4 regions of the Peribacillus sp. NPDC097895 genome follow, and region 3 is predicted to be linked to each of the others. Evidence: riboswitches for the same ligand, from Rfam matches in the RefSeq annotation. Region 3 holds a riboswitch; each other region holds the start of a gene.
The links. Region 3 has a riboswitch for S-adenosylmethionine ahead of ACQKMH_RS17085 (O-acetylhomoserine aminocarboxypropyltransferase/cysteine synthase family protein). Riboswitches for the same ligand answer to the same signal wherever they lie in the genome.

Region 1: another riboswitch for S-adenosylmethionine. It lies ahead of ACQKMH_RS14455 (methionine biosynthesis PLP-dependent protein); the one in region 3 lies ahead of ACQKMH_RS17085 (O-acetylhomoserine aminocarboxypropyltransferase/cysteine synthase family protein).
Region 2: another riboswitch for S-adenosylmethionine. It lies ahead of ACQKMH_RS13160 (Fur-regulated basic protein FbpA); the one in region 3 lies ahead of ACQKMH_RS17085 (O-acetylhomoserine aminocarboxypropyltransferase/cysteine synthase family protein).
Region 4: another riboswitch for S-adenosylmethionine. It lies ahead of ACQKMH_RS22970 (sugar ABC transporter substrate-binding protein); the one in region 3 lies ahead of ACQKMH_RS17085 (O-acetylhomoserine aminocarboxypropyltransferase/cysteine synthase family protein).

The regions. Positions count from the first base shown of each region.
Region 1 is NZ_JBNNSH010000002.1:631,435-637,144, forward strand. Features, by position in the region: gene ACQKMH_RS14440 (ABC transporter ATP-binding protein) at 86-1,231, shown strand; gene ACQKMH_RS14445 (hypothetical protein) at 1,282-1,524, opposite strand; gene fumC (class II fumarate hydratase) at 1,631-3,013, opposite strand; SAM riboswitch class I at 3,350-3,463, shown strand; gene ACQKMH_RS14455 (methionine biosynthesis PLP-dependent protein) at 3,550-4,662, shown strand; gene metC (cystathionine beta-lyase) at 4,659-5,710, shown strand, end outside.
Region 2 is NZ_JBNNSH010000002.1:383,246-388,955, reverse strand. Features, by position in the region: gene thiW (energy coupling factor transporter S component ThiW) at 1-18, opposite strand, end outside; gene tenA (thiaminase II) at 34-723, opposite strand; TPP riboswitch at 822-926, opposite strand; SAM riboswitch class I at 1,088-1,192, shown strand; gene ACQKMH_RS13160 (Fur-regulated basic protein FbpA) at 1,332-1,544, shown strand; gene ACQKMH_RS13155 (aspartyl-phosphate phosphatase Spo0E family protein) at 1,799-1,993, shown strand; gene ACQKMH_RS13150 (N-acetyltransferase family protein) at 2,085-2,591, opposite strand; gene ACQKMH_RS13145 (SGNH/GDSL hydrolase family protein) at 2,816-3,517, shown strand; gene ACQKMH_RS13140 (DinB family protein) at 3,804-4,286, shown strand; gene ACQKMH_RS13135 (M15 family metallopeptidase) at 4,436-4,900, shown strand; gene ACQKMH_RS13130 (acyl-CoA thioesterase) at 5,033-5,575, shown strand.
Region 3 is NZ_JBNNSH010000003.1:156,408-162,117, reverse strand. Features, by position in the region: gene ACQKMH_RS17110 (acyl-CoA dehydrogenase family protein) at 1-1,613, shown strand, start outside; gene ACQKMH_RS17105 (arsenate reductase family protein) at 1,753-2,109, shown strand; gene gcvH (glycine cleavage system protein GcvH) at 2,207-2,587, shown strand; gene ACQKMH_RS17095 (toprim domain-containing protein) at 2,681-3,046, shown strand; gene ACQKMH_RS17090 (thioredoxin family protein) at 3,050-3,358, shown strand; SAM riboswitch class I at 3,508-3,613, shown strand; gene ACQKMH_RS17085 (O-acetylhomoserine aminocarboxypropyltransferase/cysteine synthase family protein) at 3,719-5,029, shown strand; SAM riboswitch class I at 5,147-5,259, shown strand; gene ACQKMH_RS17080 (methionine ABC transporter ATP-binding protein) at 5,425-5,710, shown strand, end outside.
Region 4 is NZ_JBNNSH010000006.1:87,930-93,639, forward strand. Features, by position in the region: gene ACQKMH_RS22965 (GTPase domain-containing protein) at 446-3,187, shown strand; SAM riboswitch class I at 3,285-3,390, shown strand; gene ACQKMH_RS22970 (sugar ABC transporter substrate-binding protein) at 3,506-4,618, shown strand; gene ACQKMH_RS22975 (sugar ABC transporter ATP-binding protein) at 4,674-5,710, shown strand, end outside.

The DNA of each region.
Region 1 (5,710 bases), on a different contig from region 3:
AATGTGCCTATACTTTTTTCTAATCTGATAGCTTAGACTATAGTTAATTGTACAAGTAATCAGTAGTTTAAAAGGGGGATTTTTCATGGCAGAGTTAGTATTAGATCATATATTCAAGATTTATGATAAAAAGGTGACGGCTGTTAAAGATTTTAACCTTCGTGTTGCAGATAAGGAATTCATTGTTTTTGTGGGACCTTCCGGGTGTGGGAAATCTACTACTTTACGGATGATTGCCGGGCTGGAAGACATATCACAAGGGGATTTATATATAGACGGCAAGCGAGTCAATGATGTCCCACCTAAAGATCGTGATATTGCGATGGTTTTCCAGAACTACGCTTTATATCCACATATGTCCGTCTTTGACAATATGGCTTTTGGATTAAAGCTCAGGAAAACGCCGAAAGCGGAAATCAAGCAAAGGGTCAATGAAGCGGCAAAAATCCTCGGACTGGAAGAGTTTCTAAATAGGAAACCTAAAGCCCTTTCAGGTGGACAGCGGCAGCGTGTGGCACTTGGCCGTGCAATTGTACGTGACGCAAAAGTTTTTTTAATGGATGAGCCATTATCCAATCTCGACGCAAAGCTACGGGTTCAAATGCGGGCGGAAATCGCTAAACTACATAAACGACTGGACACCACAACGATATATGTCACACATGACCAAACAGAGGCAATGACCATGGCGACACGCCTTGTCGTTATGAAGGATGGTATCATCCAACAGGTCGGTGCGCCAAAAGACGTTTACGAGAAACCGATAAACGTTTTCGTCGGTGGCTTTATAGGATCACCTGCGATGAACTTCTTTACCGGAACATTAAAAGATGGCATCTTTAAAATTGGTGAGCAATCGCTCGAAATACCTGAATTTAAGATGAAGATGCTGCGTGATCAAGGATATGTCGGAAAAGAAATCATCCTCGGCATCCGACCGGAGGATTTCCATAATGAAGGAGCTTACTTCACGGAGTCCCCTAACACTACATTCACGACCCAAATTGATGTAGCTGAACTCATGGGTGCGGAAATTATGCTTTACTCCACATTCGAGGGGCAGGACTTCGTTGCCCGGGTGGATGCGAAAAATATTATTCATGCAGGCGAAAACATCGAGCTTGCCCTCGACATGAATAAAGCCCACTTTTTTGATAAAGGGACCGAACATCGCATTCTAGTTGAAGAAGATGAACAGATTGCTGAAGGCATGAAGTTGCCTGCTAATTAAATACAAAAGGCCCGTTCATGAACGGGTCTTTTTGTGTTTATTTCTGACAACTATTCCTGCACCAATATCACTTCATCATGTCCGCATTCTGAGCATTTCATGATATGCGGGCATTGGCCTTTCTGAAGGGATTGAGGGTACCCGTCATTTAGCTTGAGAGTGTCTATGTCCATATAGGCGCTGTATTCATCAGCGTAATCCATGAATTTCCCTTTATCATCAAGATCACTGCCGCATTCCGGGCAATTCACGTGAATTTTTCTTAGACCGTTACAAAGCGGGCATAAAGACATTGTTTTTCCTCCTGTTTCAGATAACGTATGATCTTAGGTTTTTTCATTCCATGATTCAAATATTGAAACACCCTCCCTAAAAACAGTGGGAGGGCATTCCTAGTCATTATTTATTAACCATGTTAGCTGGGTCGACCCACGCTTTGAATTCATCTTCCGTCAGGAATTCCAATTTCAACGCTGCTTCTTTTAACGTAGAATTGTCCTTGAATGCAGTTTTGGCGATTTTGGCTGCTTTTTCATAACCAATATGAGGGTTCAATGCCGTAACCAACATAAGGGAACGTTCTACATTTTCTTTGATTTTATCTTCATTTGCAGTGATGCCAACCGCACAATTATTGTTGAAAGAGTGAATGCCTTCCGTCAATAATTTAACCGTTTGCAGGAAGTTATAGATGATGACAGGTTTAAAAACGTTCAATTCGAAGTTACCTTGGCTTGCTGCAAAGCCAATTGTCGCATCGTTACCCACGATTTGTGTCGCAATCATCGTAAGCGCTTCACTTTGTGTTGGATTGACTTTACCCGGCATGATGGAGCTGCCTGGCTCGTTTTCTGGAATGGCAATTTCACCGATTCCGCTTCTAGGACCACTTGCCAACCATCTGACGTCGTTCGCAATTTTCATTAAATCTGCTGCCAGTGCTTTCAATGCACCATGTGCATAAACGATTTCGTTATGGCTTGTCAATGCATGGAATTTATTATCCGAAGTGACAAAAGGATGTCCTGTATCTGCTGCGATTTGTTTAGCAGAAAGTCCCGGGAATTCTTTTTTAGTATTGATTCCAGTTCCTACAGCCGTTCCTCCAAGTGCAAGGTTCAATAATTTTTGGCTGCTTTCCTCAATCATCGCCAAGTCTTTTTCTAGCATCGCCTTCCAACCGGAAATTTCTTGTCCTAAAGTTAGTGGAGTTGCATCTTGAAGATGTGTCCGGCCAATTTTCACGACATCCCAGAATTCTTTTTCTTTTGAATCGAATGTATCACGAAGTGCTTTAATGGCAGGAACCAATTTTTCAGCGACTTCCATGAAGGCAGCAATGTGCATGGCGGTCGGGAATGTATCATTGGAGCTTTGCGCCTTGTTAACATCATCATTCGGGTGAAGGGTTTCAGATTCACCATTTTCTTTTAACCATTCATTCCCTTTGTTAGCGACCACTTCGTTCACATTCATATTACTTTGTGTGCCGCTTCCCGTTTGCCAGACCACAAGCGGGAAATGTTCATCAAGCGTACCTTCAAGAATTTCGCCGCAAATCTTAATGATGGCATTTTTTTTCACTTCCGAAAGATCACCAAGGTCATAGTTCACCTTTGCCGCAGCTTGTTTAACATATGCAAATGCACGTACTAATTCAATTGGCATTTTTTCATTACCGATTTTGAAATTATTGCGGCTTCTCTCAGTTTGTGCTCCCCAATATTTATCAGCAGGAACTTTCACTTCACCCATCGTATCTCGTTCGATTCTGTATTCCATGTGTTCTCCTCCTAAGTTTGCACTATTCATCGAAGACCTTATGTATATGAAATGAATAATGTCGTATTATTCTTTCTCTCTATACATTGTACAAATTTTATTATTTTAAAGCAAAAAAACCGTCCAGGCTTCCCTCCTTTTTCTGAAAAACTCATTTAACATTGCGATTATCCCTGCTCCCATGCAGATTTTTGATATTTTTTTAAAATACGTAAAGTGTCGACTCCGCTTGGCCCCAATCGACCTAAACCTGAACCTCGAAGCAACTTCCTTCCAAAATGTTCTTGACAGTAATTTATATATATAGTAAATTCAAAAGAAATTGAATAATCTAAACTCTTATCGAGAGAGGTAGAGGGAATGGCCCGATGACACCTCAGCAACCTTCATTTGTTTCAAACCAATGAAAAGGTGCTAATTCCACAAGTTTGTGAACTTGGAAGATAAGAAGAATGACTCATCCCCATTTAATCAAAGTCTTCTTCTTAAAGAAGACTTTTTTTTATTTTATATAACTCAAAGGAGCAGTGAAAACTATGTACAAAACCGAAACATATCTTGCTCAATTAGGAAATCGCAGTGAAACGGCGACGGGAACAGTAAATCCGCCGGTATACTTTTCAACAGCTTTCCGACACGAAGGAATTGGCCAATCGACAGGATTCGATTACACAAGGACAGGTAATCCCACACGACAGCTATTGGAACGATCCATTGCCGATTTGGAAAAAGGCGACCAAGGATATGCCTGCAGTTCAGGAATGGCCGCCATTTCCACGATACTGGCGCTATTTAAATCAGGCGATGCATGGATTGTCAGCGAAGATCTTTATGGCGGTACATATCGACTGTTAGAACAAGGTTTTAAAAAATGGGGGTTGCAGTGTGACTATGTAAACACTTGTTGTTTGGAGGATATCGAGAAAGCCATCACTCCTCACACGAAAGCCATCTTCATCGAAACTCCCACTAACCCCCTTATGCAGCAAACGGACATTAGCGCCGTTGCCGCACTGGCAAAACGGTTTAATTTATTGTTAATCGTTGATAACACTTTTTATACGCCTCTTATTCAGCAACCCATCCTGCTTGGCGCGGATATTGTAATTCACAGTGCCACCAAGTATCTCGGTGGTCATAATGATGTACTTGCCGGACTGATCGTGGCTAGCGGCACGGATTTATGTGAGGCTCTTGCCTTCCATCATAATGGTACCGGCGCGGTCTTGAGCCCCTTTGATTCTTGGCTGCTGATGCGCGGAATGAAAACCCTGGCATTGCGGATGGAACGTCATGAAAAGAATGCCAAGATACTTGTAGATTACTTATCTGAACATGATTGTGTAACGGACGTATTGTATCCCGGAAGAGGTGGCATGATTTCATTCCGTATCATTGATGAATCAGCGGTCAACCCATTTTTACAATCGCTCTCATTAATTTCGTTTGCAGAAAGCCTTGGAGGGGTTGAAAGCTTCATCACCTATCCCGCTACACAAACACATGCCGATATACCCCTTGAAGTAAGAACGGCAAATGGGGTCTGTAATCGCCTGCTCCGCTTCTCCGTTGGCATCGAGGATAGCGATGATTTGATTGGGGACTTACAGCAAGCATTCGCACATGTAAAAAGGGAGGCACTACGATGACAGATCATGATTTTAGTTTTGAAACCAAATTACTTCATAATCAACATAAATTCGATCCTACAACAGGCGGTGTGAGCGTCCCCATTCAGCACGCATCCACTTTCCATCAATCCGATATCGATTCTTACGGCAAATATGATTACAGCAGAAGCGGGAATCCAACTCGCGAGGCACTTGAAGATATCATAGCCGAACTTGAGGAGGGCACTCACGGCTTTGCCTTTTCATCGGGTATGGCAGCCATCTCAACGGCCTTTCTTTTGTTGTCTTCCGGTGACCATATCGTCATTTCCGAAGATGTGTATGGCGGAACGTTCAGGATGGTCACAAGCGTACTGACGCGTTTCAATATTGAGCATACCTTTGTAGACATGACGGATCTGGAAAGCGTCAAGGCGGCCGTTCAGCCAAATACGAGAGCCATATACATTGAAACGCCTTCAAATCCTTTACTTAAAGTGACCGATATTCAAGCCGTATGTGATATCGCAAAAAAAGCAGGTGCCTTAAGTTTTGTTGATAATACATTCTTGACACCAGCGCTACAAAAACCGTTGAACTTGGGTGCTGATGTTGTCCTTCATAGTGCGACGAAGTTTTTATCCGGACATAGTGATGTAATAGCTGGACTTGCCGTAGTGAAGGATCCGGAATTGGCAGAAAGACTCGGTTCCCTCCAAAACTCCTTTGGAGCTGTACTTGGTGTTCAGGATGCCTGGCTAGTTATGAGGGGTCTGAAAACATTGTCCGTCAGAATGGAACACTCCCAAAGAGGAGCTGAAAAGATTGCCGCCTATTTAAAGGAGCAGCCATTAGTGAAAAAAGTTTATTATCCTGGTCTTGCCGATCATCCGCAGTATGCCATCCAGGAGGGACAGTCCCTTGGTGCAGGAGCGGTCTTATCATTTGAATTGGAAAGCGAGGAAATTTTCCGCTCATTCGTGAACACTGTTGAACTCCCTGTTTTTGCTGTGAGTCTTGGAGCGGTCGAATCGATATTATCCTACCCGGCTAAAATGTCACATGCTGCCATGCCTGCTGATGAAAG
Region 2 (5,710 bases), on a different contig from region 3:
TTTCTTGATTGGATTCATCATCATGTCAACGACCTACAGTGGCCAATCCTGCTCGTTTTGAACCATTTCCCAAAATAAATATTCATAGCGGGAAGTCACCAAAAAGTGCTTTTCTAATCTAAGAAGTTCATTTTCAGGCATGCCTTCGATTAATTCTTCTAACAAACCAATTAGCCACTTGTGTGCTTCGCCGAATTCAGGAGATGAATAGGATTTAATCCAAGCGGCATAACGATTATTATCCAATGCTTCACCATTTTGTGCTTTTAATTTCAAACCGATTTCATAATAATCCCAAGCACATGGTAGGAGACAGGCGATCAGGTCTGCTAAAGTCCCATGCTGAGCGGCATTTAGCATGTAACCTGTATAGGCTAGCGTGGTTGGAGTTGGTTCTGTATTTTCTAATTCCTTTGAACTTATACCGAATTCCAAAGCATATTGCCGATGAATGTCCATTTCCACTTGAAGGGTTTCATTCAAGATACTCGCAAACTTTGCCATGGTTTCGACATTATGAGCTTTAATGACACCTAAGGCAAAGAGCTTGGAATAATCCATGAGATAGATATAGTCCTGCTTCAAGTAATAGGCAAATTTCTTTTCAGGAAGAGTGCCGTTGCCAATTGCCTGGACAAAAGGATGTGAATGGTTCCTTTTCCAAATTCCTTTTGCACGTTCGTGAAGTCTATCACTGAAGGTTCCTAAATTAGTATTCTCCATTGTTCATCCTCCTTTAGAATGGTCCCTTTTGTTTTAATCCAATAAAAAAACCCGATCCTAAAAAAACGGAACGGGGTAGATGGATAAAGTCAGTGTACGGACGATATCATCCACTTCCCTCCGCCGGTATGAGCCGGTTCAGGTTCAAAGGGTCCGGAACAAATTCCATCTCAGTCTTAAAAAAGACTCCCCTAGTGGTGTGAATTGTATGTAATTACTGACATCATATCAGAAAGCGAAGAAAATGCAACCCAAATTTGCATGAGGAAACCATATATAGCCTTGAAATAAGGGAAAACTGGGCAATTGACTTTTGTTGATAATTGGGATAAAATCATCTCTACATCAAATTATATAAATAGAATTCTTATCCAGAGAGGTGGAGGGACTTGGCCCAACGAAACCTCGGCAGCAGACCCATTTTGGGAACTGTGCTACATCCAACAAGCTAACGCTTGGAAGATAAGAAGAGCCGTACGGACACTGCAGCCTCTTCTTGAATTAGAAGGGGCTTTTATTTTTGTGAAATAACGTTTAGTGACATAATAGAAATGGTATATATAATTTGGTGATAATGAAATCTGTTACATTTTGAAGCAGGCTCTAAGATGAATAAGAAAGGGGCCATTTACATGGCAGAATTAATTAAGAGGATCGAACAGAGGAAGGCATTGCTGATTGAAGAGTTATTGGCAAATGGAGTATACAAAACTTCGGATGAAAGGCACCTTTATGATGCCCCGTTAAAAGTACTGGAAGATGAATATAAAATTGTTATAAATAGACCTAATAACGAGACACCTTCGGAATGGATGACTTAGTAAACGATAGATTATCTTGTGATAAGGGATATTTGAAAGCATTCGCAGTGTTACAAGGGGTGAATGCTTTTTTTATTTATGTCTATTTAGAGGGATGTCACAAAAAATACATATATTAAGAAAAAAGTAGGCTTTTTGTCACAATTATCATACAAAATAACACAATTAAATCCCTAAAAATGGTTGATTTTAACTATAAGTTTCATTATAGTGATAAGTGTAAAAAAATTGAATTAATGGGAGGTGTATATAGAATGCATTGTCGAAAGGTAACTGTTGAAAGAATAGAAGAGAAAAGACAGGAAATGATTAAATTGGCAGCAATTTATGGGTTTACCAGTTTTCTAACTATTCAAGCAAGTCAAGAACTGGATACCCTGTTAAATGCATTAGCCAAGAAAAGAGAATCTGAATATTTCGCGCATCAGAATGTTTATAGGCATTTTTAAACTCGCCGTTTGGGGTCAAGTTTCATAATAGACTTCTGCGTTTAAACTAAAAAAACTACTGCCGAAGGCAATAGCTTTTAAATAATTATATTTAAATATCGATACGTTTACCAAGAATGACCAAGTCCCGTTCAATGCCATCCAGTTCGGCAACTTGTGGTAAGTTTGCCCATTTTTCAAAACCGAATTTTGAAAAAAGCTTCAGGCTAGGTATATTGTGAGCAAATATGAAACCTAATAGAGTCTTCACCCCTAATTTTGGGCTCACTTCTATTGCCTTTTGAATCGAAATTCGTCCAATTCCTTTTCCCCGGAAATAATCATCAATATAAATGCTGATCTCCGCCGTAGAATTATAGGCGGGCCGACCATAGAAAGATTGAAAGCTCATCCACCCTGCAGTTTTTCCTTCTATAGTAATGATATACAGCGGTCGACTTTCTGAGTTATGTTTCTCAAACCATTCAATCCTCGATTGTACGGAAACGGGTTCCGTATCTGCAGTAACCATTCTTGAAGCAATTGTGGAATTATATATTTCAACAATTTTGGGTAAATCCGACCGTTCTGCTTCCCTAAACTCTATGTACTCGTCCATCATTTAAACTCCTATCTATCATATATTTTCAATTTCCGGAATAAAGAGTCATCAGCTCACGAATTATGAAGGAAAGGTGAGCGAAACCTATTCCATTGAAAGTTTTATATTATCATACACTTTTTACTCTTTATCTGACAATTTTTTTTATTGTTAAGAATGCAGAATTTTGGGTATTTAAAAAATGAAATACTTCATATTGAATATACAAAGGAGAAACAAAAATGAAAAAAATAGCAGGTTTATTAATTATTGTACTAGGTATTTGTTTTGTTGCGTATAAATTTCAAGCTTCCGAGTCGAAGGATATGCAAAGGGTGATGGCTTTTGGAGATTCATTAACCTATGGAAAAGGTGATAAGGATGGGGAAGGCTATGTAGAGGGGCTGGAGGATGAATTGAATAATCCTGACTCCAAACAAAAAGTGACTTTTTGGAATTACGGTATAAAGGGACAGGAAACGGATGGTGTTATCAAACAGCTTGATGACTATCGCATTAAAACGAAACTTGATAAAGCAAGTACTTTCATCGTTTATATTGGAACGAATGACTTTATCAATAGTAACGGTGGGAACTTGGAGGAAATAAGTGATCGTAAAATCGATAGGGGTAAACGGGAGTACATCAAACACCTGGATAAAATTACCTCAACTCTAATGAAGGAAAACGATAAAGCAATTATACTAGTGGTAGGACTCTATAACCCAATTAAAGACAATCAAAAACTTGAAAAGCACATCCAGGACTATAACCAATCAATAAAGAGGATAGTGGAAAAGGATAAGAACATGATATACATTCCTACCAATGATCTTTTTGAAAATAAAAAGAAATCGGAGTATTTCAGTGATATGATTCATCCAAATGAAAAAGGGTATCAGCTGATTACGAATCGGATTTTGGAAAGTTACGATTTCAAGTAATTCAATGCACAGAATTCTTTCTGTGTATTTGCCGCTTTTGTTAGTTCATTGATCTCCTCATCTGTATCAAATTTTCCATTCAGGATGTTATCACGAATTCAACCAGTAAATAAATGGATAGTTAGTGAAGGTTCAAAGGGATCTTCTTTGTCTCTGAGTTTTGGTTGTTTCTTCAAATTTCAGTGATCCGCGCTAAGGCGCAAAAAAGTATTATTATTTTACACATTCATATATAACATGGAATAATTAATGCAGACTAACCATGCCTAGAAGAGGGGATGCTAAAATGAATGATAATGAAAAAATCAGAGAAGAACTGTTAAATGCTGTAACCGGACTATCGGATGAACAGCTGAACGCCCATCCAGAAGAAGGCCGCTGGAGCATCATACAGGTATTGGATCATTTATATTTAATGGAGAGGGCCATAACAAAGAGCATTGCTGATAAATTGAAAAGCGATTCGAGGATTCCTGCAGGAGATAAACCGATCGAGCTCACTTTAAATCGCGAAGTGAAGGTACAGGCCCCGCCATATGTCATTCCGTCAGAGTCATTCCAAACTTTGAATGAGGTTAAGAATAAGTTATCCGAATCCCGTAAAGCATTTCTACATCTTGTTGACCATGCAAAAGAAAATGATCTCGAACAAAAGTCTTTCCCCCACCCGCTGTTTAAAGAATTAAGCTTGAAGCAATGGATTCCGTTTGTGGGACTGCATGAAAAAAGGCATTTAAAGCAAATAGAGGAATTGAAATCAAAGATATAAAGGAAGAAAAACTCATCCGTCTTTGGTTGAGTTTTTCACTTTCAGACAGTTATTCGTAAAGGAAGGATCGTTCAGTGAAAGTTAAATGGTTAAGGGCCTGTCTTGTATTGGGGTTATTCGGATTGTTGTTGGGACTCTTGATCAAGTATATGCTGCCACCTGATCTAGATGATATCAAACTGACTGACGAGCTGCACCCGGTCGTTGCCGAAAAAAAAGATGAACTCATTCAACAGGCTAATGCATTAGGCATCACGGTAATCATTACAGCAGGATTCCGTTCTTTAGACGAGCAAAATGCACTCTATGAAAAAGGCCGTTTAACTGAGGGGAACATCGTAACGAATGCAAAAGGCGGGGAGTCGCTTCATAATTTCGGCTTGGCAATAGATTTTGCCCTTCTAAACAAACAGGGCGAGGCCATTTGGGATATGGAATATGACGGCAATGATAATGGGAAATCGGATTGGATGGAAGTCGTCACAATCGCTAAAGGGTTAGGTTTTGATTGGGGTGGGGATTGGGCAGGGTTTAAGGATTATCCTCATTTACAAATGACATTTGGATTGAGCCTGCGAGAGCTGCAGCAAGGTAAGCAGCCAAATGGACAGTGAGTTAGGGGGCTGCTTTATTTTATGTCGAATAAATTTGACTGAAAGCAGGAAAATAAGCATGTGAATTGCTTTACAGGTAAGAATTCGATAAAGTGGACTAGTGAGAAATAGACATAAAGGAGTGCAGTCACCATGGAAGAAATAAAAAATTGCCGGGACTCTTTGGTCATAAAAACAAGCCTTGTCCTCCCGCCTGATACAAATAATATTGGTACGATGTTCGGAGGCAAATTAATGGCATACATTGATGATGTAGCAGCTATTTCCGCCATGCGTCATGCGAGAAGCAACGTTGTTACGGCATCAACTGATTCTGTCGATTTCCTGCACCCTATTCACGAAGGAAATGCAGTTTGCCTGGAAAGCTTCGTGACTTATACGGGCAGAACATCAATGGAGATCATCGTAAAGGTGATTGCAGAGGATTTAGTTACAGGGGACCGGAATTTATGCGTCATTTCCTTTTTGACCTTTGTGGCCATAAATGAGGAAGGTAAACCAATACCGGTTCCACGTTTGGTTCCTGAAACAGAGATGGAAATGAACTTAAATGAATCGGCAAAACAACGGGCACAAGTAAGGAAAAAAAGAAGAGAAGAAACACAGTTCATTGCAAGTACCTTCGGAGTGAAACTGCCTTGGACCGATCAATCGAATCCAGGATTATATAAATAAGAGACGAATAGCTCCACATTTCTTGTTTAATGAAAGAATCGTACCAATTGGAGACCAAATTGCATTGTGATTTGGTCTTTTAATCTTGTCATGGGAAGTAAAATGACTTGAGGGATATTCTTATCAAAGAAGGAT
Region 3 (5,710 bases):
ACCATGAATTTGACCGTTCTGTTAAATTACTGAAGCATGCAGGTGAAATCGGTTTACTTGGTGCTGATGTTCCTGAAGAATACAGCGGATTGGGTCTAGATAAAATCAGTTCGGCGCTAATTACAGAAAAAATGGCTCTTGCAGGCGGCTTCGGAATTACGCATGGTGCACATGTAGGGATCGGATCCTTGCCAATCGTATTATTCGGCAATGAAGAGCAAAAGAAAAAATACCTCCCTTTACTGGCAACAGGTGAAAAAATTGCCGCTTATGCTTTAACGGAGCCAAGCTCAGGGTCTGATGCTTTGGGAGCAAAAACGACAGCAAAATTGAATGCAGAAGGAACACACTATATATTAAACGGCGAAAAACAATGGATAACTAATGCCGGTTTTGCAGATGTCTTCTGTGTGTATGCTAAAATCGACGGCGAACAATTCTCAGCCTTCATTGTTGAGCGTGAATATAAGGGCGTATCCACTGGTGCGGAAGAGAAGAAAATGGGCATTAAGAGCTCATCTACACGCACATTGATCCTGGAGGATGTTCATGTACCAGTTGAAAACCTTTTGGGTGTAGCTGGAAAAGGGCATGTCATTGCTTTCAATATCTTGAATATTGGCCGTTATAAATTAGGTGTTGGTGCAGTCGGCGGATCTAAACGCGCTCTTGAAATTACAGCCGCTTATACAAATCAACGCCAACAATTCAAAACAAAAATTTCCGATTTTAATTTGACGAAAGAGAAACTTGCAACAATGGCTTCTAAAATCTATGCAGCAGAAAGCTCAGTATACCGTACCGTTGGCCTTTATGATCAAAGACAAAGCAAGTTGACGGATGAACAAGTGAAAGATGGTAAATCAATGGCAGCAGCAATCGCTGAATATGCAATTGAGTGTTCTTTGAATAAGTTCTTTGCATCTGAAGTATTGGATTACGTAACGGACGAAGGCGTGCAGCTTCATGGCGGTTATGGTTTCATGCAGGAATATGAAATTGAGAAAGCCTATCGTGATTCCCGTATTAACCGAATTTTTGAAGGCACAAATGAAATCAATCGCTTGCTTGTCCCGGGAACTTTCCTGAAAAAAGCACTTAAAGGAGAATTGCCGCTTCTTCAAAAAGCTCAAGGCCTGCAAGAGGAATTAATGATGATGATGCCGGAGGAACCTGGCGATGAGCCATTGGCACAAGAAAAAATGCTTGTTAGAAATGCCAAGAAAATCGGTATTTTGGCAGCTGGCCTTGCTGCACAGAAATACGGCACAAAACTTGATCAAGAACAAGAAATCCTCTCCAACATTGCTGATATAGCATCTCTTGCATATGCTGCAGAATCGGTGGTATTACGTACGGAAAAAGCCATTGCGGCCACGGGGCTGGAGAAGAATAAACAAAAAGTCCTTTACACTGAAATTTTCGTTCAAGAAGCTTTCAATGAAATAGAACAGCATGCAAAGGAAACGTTAATAGCGGTAGAAACAGGCGATACTCTTCGCATCATGCTTTCTTCGCTTCGCAAGCTGACAAGACACAATCCAATCAATGTCATTGCGAAAAAACGTGAAGCTTCAGTTAAGGTTATTGAAACGGAAAAATACGCATTATAAGAAATAAATTGAAAATCTTAAAAGGGAATGCCCGTAATAGGCATTCCCTTTGCTTTGATGAAATCACGTTGGAAAATCAAAGGACATTTCGTTGTATTGCGTGGTGAAAACGGGTATTCTATTGGTAGGTGGTGAAATGATGGGATTAACATTATATTGGTACCCAAAATGCGGCACATGCCGTAATGCGAAGAAGTGGTTGGATAGTCATGAACTGCAATATGAAGCGATCCATATAGCGGAAAATCCGCCTTCTCGAACTGAAATAGAACAACTATACAAAAACAGCGGATTAGAGTTGAAGAAGTTTTTCAATACTAGCGGTCAAAAATATCGGGAGCTCGGTTTAAAGGATAAGTTGAAAGAAGCTTCTGAAGCAGAGATGCTTGATATATTGTCCACTGATGGCATGCTGCTGAAAAGGCCGATCGTAACGGATGGCACTAAAGTGACAGTGGGTTTCAAAGAAGAGCAATTCGAACAGGTTTGGAACTGAAATTATACAAAATATTTGGTTAATTTCTTACTTAAAACAAAGTTCTACCTTATAATGTAATAGATAAAACAAGATGTACATATGGAGGGAATTAATAATGACAACGCCAAAAGAACTTCGTTACACTAAAGAACATGAATGGGTCAAAACGGAAGATGGAACAGTTCGCATCGGAATAACAGCTTTTGCCCAGTCCGAACTTGGGGACATCGTTTTCGTCGAGCTTCCAGAGGTCGGGGATGAATTGAAAGCGAACGAGCCATTTGGAAGTGTTGAATCCGTTAAAACCGTTTCTGAGCTTTATGCTCCTATCAGTGGCAAGGTTGTTGAAGTGAACGATGATTTAAGTGACAACCCTGAATATGTGAATGAATCTCCTTTTGAAAAAGCATGGATGATTGTGCTGGAGCCATCAAATAGCAGTGATATTGAAAACCTGATGAGTGCTGAAGAATATGAGAGCTTGATTAACGGGTAAAGCGAAGTAGAGGGGGGCCAGATAAAGGCCTCCTCTCTTTTTCATTTTGTAATATGGCAGTTGCGCACATAATTCGTGAGATGGAGTGATGACATGGAATTCGGCGAATTCGATAAAGTGATCATTGTAGAAGGCAGTTCTGATAGAAGAAAAGTTGCCTCCGTTTTAAATGAAGATGTGGAAATAAGATGTACGAATGGAACCATATCATTAACTAAGCTAGATGAATTTGTTGATGAATTAATGGATCGTGATGTCTATCTCCTTTTTGACGCAGATGAATCAGGAGAAAAGCTGCGGAGGCAATTCCGGAGGGAAATGCCGGAAGCGAACCACTTGTACATTAATAAAATGTACAAGGAAGTGGAAAGCTCGCCCGAACATCATATCGCAACTGTCCTTTTATCTGCCAATATGAATGTGAAAATGAAATTTTTAAGCCAAAGGGTGAACGACTAATTGATGCGGGAATGGAAAGAAGAAGAGTGTCAGCTTGCTGTTGAAAAAGGGGAAACCTTTTGCTTATATTTATATACGCCTTTATGTGGTACCTGTCAGGTGGCTTCCAAGATGCTGACGATTTCATTGGAACTTTTCCCGGATTTTAAGGCAGGCAAAATGAACATGAATTATGTTCAAGCAATTGCGGAATCGTATGAAATTGAAAGCGTCCCTTGTTTATTGCTTTTCAAAGAAGGACAGCTGCACAAAAAAATATATGCCTTTCAATCCGTTCCTTATTTGTATGGATTGCTTAAGGAAATTAGCTAAGAAACCAACCAGGTACGGGTTGGTTTTTTAGTTTTGGATAGGTAGGGGCCAAAATCTAAATAAAACGTAGAATATTCTAACTATTTATTGACTGGATAAATCTAAAATGCTATATTTTGAATTAAGAAAGTAACTGCTGAATTTAATAGTTCTTATCAAGAGTGGCGGAGGGACTGGCCCGACGAAGCCCGGCAACCGGTATAAATTTATATACGGTGCTAATTCCAGCAGAGTGTTGGCTCTGGAAGATGAGGTGTGTATGGAAACCTCTTCTTGTGGAAGTGGTTTTTTTGTTATTCAATGGATTTCCTGGTTTTATTATAATTCCAACTAAATCGATAGAAGAAGAGGAGAAAGCGTATGTCAGAGAAAAAGTTGCGTTTCGAAACATTGAGTGTTCATGGTGGTCTGCAAGCTGATGAAACAGGTGCCCGTGCAGTTCCTGTTTACCAAAGTAATGCATACTTGTTCAAAGACACCGACCATGCAGCAAATTTATTTGGCTTAAAGGAGAATGGCTATATCTATTCTCGACTCCATAACCCCACGGTCAGCGTTTTCGAGGAGAGAATGGCCTTATTGGAAGGCGGGATCGGCGGATTGGCAACAGCAAGCGGAATGGCGGCCATTTCCCTGTCAATCTTGAATATTGCCGGTGCAGGGGATGAGATTGTTTCAGCCTCTACATTGTATGGTGGTACGTATAATCTTTTTGAGAATACTCTCCCTAAATATGGGATTAAAGTGAAATTCGTCTCCCCTGATGACCCTGAAAATTTTAAAAGGGCGATTACGCCAAGAACAAAAGCCATATTTGCCGAAACAATTGGAAATCCAAGCTTGAGAGTCCTAGATATCGAAGCGGTAGCGGATATCGCCCACGATGCCGGCATACCTTTAATTATCGATAATACCTTCGCTACACCATATCTTTGCAGACCCATTGATTTTGGAGCGGATATTGTCATCCATTCTGCTACAAAATGGCTATTGGGAAATGGGACGACATTAGGCGGTGTCATTGTGGATGGAGGGAAGTTCGACTGGAACTCGCCAAACTACCCTGGCTTTACCGAGCCTGATCCAAGCTACGATGATCTCGTATATTCGGAGGCAGTGGGACCCGCTGCTTTTATTACAAAAGCCCGAGTGCAATTACTTCGTGATTTAGGCCCTGCGTTAAGTGCCCAAAGTGCATTTCAGTTTACGCTTGGACTTGAAACGCTGCATGTAAGAATGAAAGAGCATATCTCGAACACCAAGTCTGTCATTCAATATTTGAAAAATCATCCGGCCGTGACCTGGGTTTCATATCCTGCTAATGAGGATCATCCGGATAAAGCCCTTGCAGATAAATACTTGCCTAAGGGAGCAGGATCGGTTGTGACCTTTGGAATACAAGGTGACCGTGAGGCCGGAGCGAAACTTATCAATTCGGTTGAATTATGGTCCCATGTAGCGAATGTTGGGGATGCTAAGAGTTTAATCATCCATCCCGCCAGCACGACCCATCAACAATTGAATGATGCAGGTCTGGCGAAAGCGGGTGTGAGTGCTGATCAAGTCCGCCTATCCATTGGGATAGAAAATGTTGAGGATTTAATTGAAGATTTAGAGCAGGCAATTGAAAAAGCAACGAATATCGTCTCCTTGGCTTCTAAAACGATTTAAGGAAAAGACAAGTTCATATTATTATAGAAATATTATACATTGCACTCCTTTTTTATCTATGATAAAATTTCACCATACTAAAGAACTTAATGATGTACAAAATATTCTATATATTAGCTCTTATCAAGAGAGGTGGAGGGATGTGCCCGATGAAACCCGGCAACCGACAAGGAGATTTCCTTGGAAAGGTGCCAATTCACACAAAGTTTAATCACTTTGGAAGATGAGAGGAAGGCCAATCTTTTTACCTGCCTTTCTGCTCATGCAGAAAGGTTTTTTCTATTCCATATTGGGGAAACCTTTGCATGGGCAGTGAAATTGGTAAAAGCACAAACTAATTATGTAGAGAAATCAACTAAGTTCATAGGTTTTATTGGATAAAGAGGTGAGTATTAATGATTACATTGACTAATGTCAGTAAGCTGTTTCGAACAGGAAAAGGAAGCAGTGAGACGATCAAGGCTGTAAATAATGTAAATGTTGAAATAAATAAAGGCGAGATTTTCGGTATTATTGGCTACAGTGGAGCTGGGAAAAGTACTTTGATCAGAATGCTCAATGGCTTGGAAACGCCCACGGAGGGATCCGTTGTGGTGGCTGATAAGGAAATTTCTAAGATAAATGGGGCAAAGCTTCGTATGGCCCGTCAAGAAATCAGCATGATTTTCCAACATTTCAATC
Region 4 (5,710 bases), on a different contig from region 3:
TGACTGTTCGGAGCTTATCAGAGAGCAGTTACCTTTTTTGAATGAGGGTACTGCTTTTTTATATGAACGCAAAGATGGGGATTTAGTAATGGACGAGGTAGATAGTTAACGGGCTGGCTTCTGGTAATTTAGAGGTGTAAAGAATGGTGCGCTCACCTCTATCTGATATGGGTAAAAGAAGAAAAAACATATTTTCTCGAATATGGAAATGACATCTCTGTATCGGTTTATTAAAAACATTACAGTTTCATTTGTTTCTGTTTTAAAATTGTAAGAGTGGTGAAATGTTGTTACCATATTGTTTTGCTAAAATAACATTTTAAGGTTTTGTAAATGATTTTTTAACTAAAGGAACCTATAGATTGAACGTTAGGTCTATTAGAAGGCTTATAGAATCAGTGATTATCCTTTAATTGAAAATATGAAATATATCGGGGGAATAAAGATGGACGAACGTCTGATCGGAAAAAAATATTATGAAACGATGATTGAGGATTCCAGGAAGCACCCCATTCAAGCTTTGGGTGAAATGTTTCTCGTGGAACAAAAAAAGGAAAGAGCAGATTTAACGGCAATTCGATTTGCTCAGGGTGAAGTATATTTTCAGCACCACGACTATGAAGCAGCCATTTTTAAATGGGAAAACATAGAAGGGGAACTTGGTTCATGGGCGAAGAAAAACATCGCTGATGCTTATTTTGAACTGGAAATGTATTCAACCGCAGAGGATATCTATAAATCCGTCGATACGAATGAAACGGTCTTGAAAACAGAGGTTCTTTTACAACTGTTTTCACTGTACATAGTAGAATCCAGAAATGATCTGGCTTCCAAAGTGGTGAAAGAAGCAGTCGAGTTTCAACCGGACTACCCGAATGTCACGGAAATTGCACGCGCCTTTTTTGAAGAACAAAAGGATTGGAACAGTGCGGTGGTATTGGCGGCGAATGAAAGTATCCGTACAGAATCAATGGGCTGGTTCGATGTGCTGAAAACGTATATCCAGCAGGGGGTTGCCCAATCGATGGATCCGGATTATTTTTCAACGGTCCTAGGCTCGCTATACACACTCGACCAGGGTCGTTTCGAAAAGGTGACGGTTGCCCTTTGGAAAAATTATAAATATACGGATTCTTATTTCGAATGGCTAAGAGTGATTAATAACTTGATAGATACCATCGAATTAAACAACGCAGATGTATGGGATGAGCTATCCGTCTATTATCGGGATGCATATGCAGGTCTGCTGGAAGGAACGCACCTAATCAAAGATTTAAGTCCTGTCGTACCAAGGTTACTGGAAAACTGGCTGAAAATCGCAGATGGGGAGCTATCGCTGTTTGCAGCGGCATCCGCGTTGTCCTGGAATGAAATCTTCCCGGATACGATCAATGCGCTGGTCATTCAGGATGCAGAAAGTCTGTTGGTGAAATCCCCTAAATTGGGAGGCGGACTGGAAGCGGGGGAAAAACTATTCAATTCCATTATCCAGTGGGCTGATGAGAATGATTTAAGGGTTGGCAATAAGCTTAATTGGATGGTCGAAGGTCTTAAGGATACCGGAAATTTCAATCTTCTACTTGTGGGAAGTACAGGAAATGGCAAGACATCCTTTATTCAGTCAATAGTTGGGGAGAGTATTGCTGCCGAAGATCATTCGTCCCTAGTAAGTGTCAAAGACGGGGATGACTTGGAAATCCTCGAAATTACCGATACAGATCGCAAAGCTGTCATGGAGTTAACTGAATTGGATGAAACACGCCGTCAGCGCGGGACGATTGTCGATGTTACCCTTATTAGTGATTACCTCAGAAATAATCGTCTGCGATTATTGGATACACCGGGGTTCAATGGCGAAATAAGCGTGGAATCCGACTTCCAAAGCTATTTGCATGGCAGTGATGGCCTGATGTTCGTTCTAGATGCCCGGGCGCCATTCACCGGAAGTGAACGGGACCTGTTATTGGAAATTCAAATGATGGCCCCGAAACTTCCGATTCATTTCTTATTAAATAAAATGGATACGATATACAGTGATCAAGTCGCAGTTCGAATGGAAGACGAAACATGGGATAAAGTGAATGCATACTTCCCGAATGCGAAAGTATTCGCCTTCTCCAAACTTTATGACAGCAAGCAGCAATTGAAGGACCTTTCAGTTTTCCTTCAATCGAATTATCAAGATGATAATTGGAAAGAAAAAAGGTCTGAAAAAATCCTTGCTTTCATTCGTAAAACATTATCTAACCTGTTAGAAAAACGGGCAGCTAATGAGCGTAAATGTGAGCACTCCATTTCTTGGAATGAACAGATGGAAATCAAACTAAATGGAGCGGTCAACCAACTGGCTGATTTGGAAAAAGAAAAAAGTGAGAATATCATAAGGTCATATCGTTCGCTTAAAGATGAAGTGAAAAATCAACTTTATTCCAAAATTCCTGAATTACTGAGGGATTGTTCTAAATCGTTAACCGAAAGCAGTGATTTCAGTCAGGTCCATATACAGTTAAACCAGGAAATGAATGAGCGGATCCAAGCATTCATATCTGATAAAATCATGCCGCAGTATTACCGTTCCCTTCAAGATTGGATTGCCAGTTCCCAAATGGAATTCGCACAAAGCCAACAATTTATGGATGAGATGAGTGCTGGTTTCAATGAATTATACAAAGAAGAACGAATTACGCTTGCAGGTGACTTCAGAGTATTGGATGACTGGCGTCGTGATGCCGATCGGATGACAAGCAGTATCCGCATCGATGACGTTAATATCCTTATGCGCAGGACTCCATCACAATTGCTGCTTAAAGGAGCAGGAAAGCTGTTTGGGGCGATACCGCAAAATAAAGCCAATATGTACAATCGTTATAAGAAATACCTGGAAAGTGAAGATTACCTGGATGTTGCTGAGATGATCACTGAACGTTTCCTTACCCAATTCGGGTTGTTTGAAAAATCCCTGGATCGTGACATTGCACTTTTCTATCGCAGTTCATTTGCCTTACTTCAAAAAACAATTGAACAAACGCAGACTGAAATTAAAGACTACCAGGCAGCATTGGAGCATATGAAAGAAAATCCGGAAGTTTACCGTGATCCAATCACTTTGTTTGAAGTGAAATTACGTCAGTTGGAGAGACTTGAAAAAATTGAGAAAAAACGTCTAGCCCAACTGCAAAGAAAATAAAAAATAAACAGAAACATTTCAAATATTCAAAAATCTATTGACTTTATGACTATATCCCGATAAAGTGATAATTACGAAAAACGTATTACAATATATTCTCTTATCAAGAGTGGCGGAGGGACTGGCCCTAAGATGCCCAGCAACCGTTCCATTAGGAATTGGTGCTAAATCCTGCAAAACAGAAATGTTTTGACAGATAAGAGAGGGACAAGTCTGCAAAACAGCTGATCAAACCTCTCTATACTAGAGAGGTTTTTATTTTAGGATTTACACCAACTTGATTGATGCGAATAATAAGAGATTTTAGGGGGGAACAAGATGAGAAGGTCTATTAAAGGGGTATTCGTTTCAGCCATCGCTTCGGCTTTGCTATTAACGGGGTGCTCAACAGGGCAGAGTTCTACAGAAGCGAAGAAAGAAGAAAAGGTATCATTTGAAAATGTACCGGAAAGATTTGCCGAAGGGGAAGGAGCCAAAATCAAAGTGATCCGTAAAATTGGCGGAGATGATCATACGGCTCAATACTTAGCCGGAGCGAAGGAAGAAGGAGAAGATTTAGGGTTTCAAGTGGATACATATACAGCCAATGGAGATACGGCTAAATTCCATGATGCCATCGCCCAGGCTTTGGAGGAAGATTATGACGGCTATATCATCTCCCATGGGGATGATGCAGCGACAGTGAATGACGTTCAAAAGTTGGTTGATGCAGGTAAAAGCGTTGTCACCTTCGATTCTATTAGTGATCTATCCAAAATAGACGGTGTGACATTAACCTCACAGGATGATGAGGCGCTGGCAACACTCGCTTTTGATAAATTGATAGAAGAACAGAAAGGTAAAGCTTCAATTGCCTATCTTTGGGTGGATGGTTTCCCTCCAATGGTAAGACGAAACGCAGTCTATCAGGAAAAATTAAAAGAAAATCCTGGGATTAAAGAAGTCGAAAGATTCGGAGTGGCATCAGCTGATACTTCCGTTCAGACACAGAATGCAGTAGCCGCAATGCTGAATAAATATCCTAAAGGAAAATTGGATGCAATATTTGCAACATGGGATGCCTTCGCTATTGGAGCGGCACGGGCTATTAAAGAAGCAGGCCGGGATGAAGTGAAGATATATGGAATTGATGTATCAAATGCAGATCTTCAGGAAATCCAATCAGCTGATAGCTCATGGTCCTACACGGCAGCAGTCGATCCCAAATTGATCGGTGCAGTGAATATGAGGTTATTGGCAAAAAAATTAGCGGGCGAAGAAACGCCGCAAACATATGACTTAAAGGCTTCACTAATTTCACAAAAGCAAATCCAAGCTTCAAAAGAAGCGGTAAACATGTCCAATCTATCTGGTATTGTCGATGGCTGGGGTGTATCAGCAGAATTTGAAGAGGATTGGATGAAAGTTTTGAAAGACCATTATAAAAAGTAAAAAGAGACACTCTCTTTCAGTAGAAGGGAGTGTCTGTTCAATAGGGGGGATGGACATGGGCACACAACTAGAAATGAAGAAGATCTCGATTGAGTTTCCTGGGGTAAAGGCGCTAAGTGAAGTTGATTTTTCTGCACAATCAGGGACAGCACATGCATTGGTCGGTGCAAACGGAGCAGGGAAATCGACGTTAATGAAAGTTTTATCAGGAGCTCATGTTCATTATTCAGGTGAAATTTTTTTAAATGGGATGAAGCAGGATATCCGTTCGCCAAAGGAGGCGCAGGAACAAGGCATTCAAATTGTGCATCAGGAAGTAGATACCGCACTGATCCCCTATTTAACGGTTGGGGAAAATGTAATGTTGAATGATATGGTCCAAAACATGGGCAAAAAACAGATGGTACATTGGAAAGAGCTGCACAACAAAGCCTCTTATATTCTTGATGATATGAAAATTCGTGTCTCTTCAAAAAAGCTGGTAAGAGACCTTACCTTGGCTGAAAAACAGATGGTCCTGATAGCGAGGGCCGTTTCGACAGAATGCAAATTCTTGATTCTCGATGAACCAACTGCTCCGTTAAGTCATACGGAGACGACAGAACTTTTTCGAATTGTAAATGAATTAAAGCAAAAAGGTGTGGGAATCATTTTCATTTCCCATCGTCTCCCTGAGATATTTGAAATCTGTGAGGAAATTACGATCATGAGAAATGGAGAGCGTGTCACTTGTCGAAAAATGGAGGAAATCACGCGAACCGAAGTGGTCGAGAGTATGCTCGGGAAAACCATGGATGAACAGTTCCCTGAAGTGAATTCTTCGATTGGACAGGTTGTACTGGAAGTGAAGGGATTGTCAGATGCAGCGAAAGTTAAAAATGTTAGCCTTCATCTAAAGGCAGGCGAGATAATCGGCTTGGCAGGGCTGGTCGGTGCTGGGAAAACGGAGCTGTGTAAAGCCCTTTTCGGTCATACTTCGATCACAGCGGGTGAAGTCGTCCTGAATGGCCGAAAACTTACTTTGAAATCGCCGCATCATGCAGTGAAAAGCGGACTGGCACTAGTACCGGAGGAACGCAGGAAAGAAGGAGT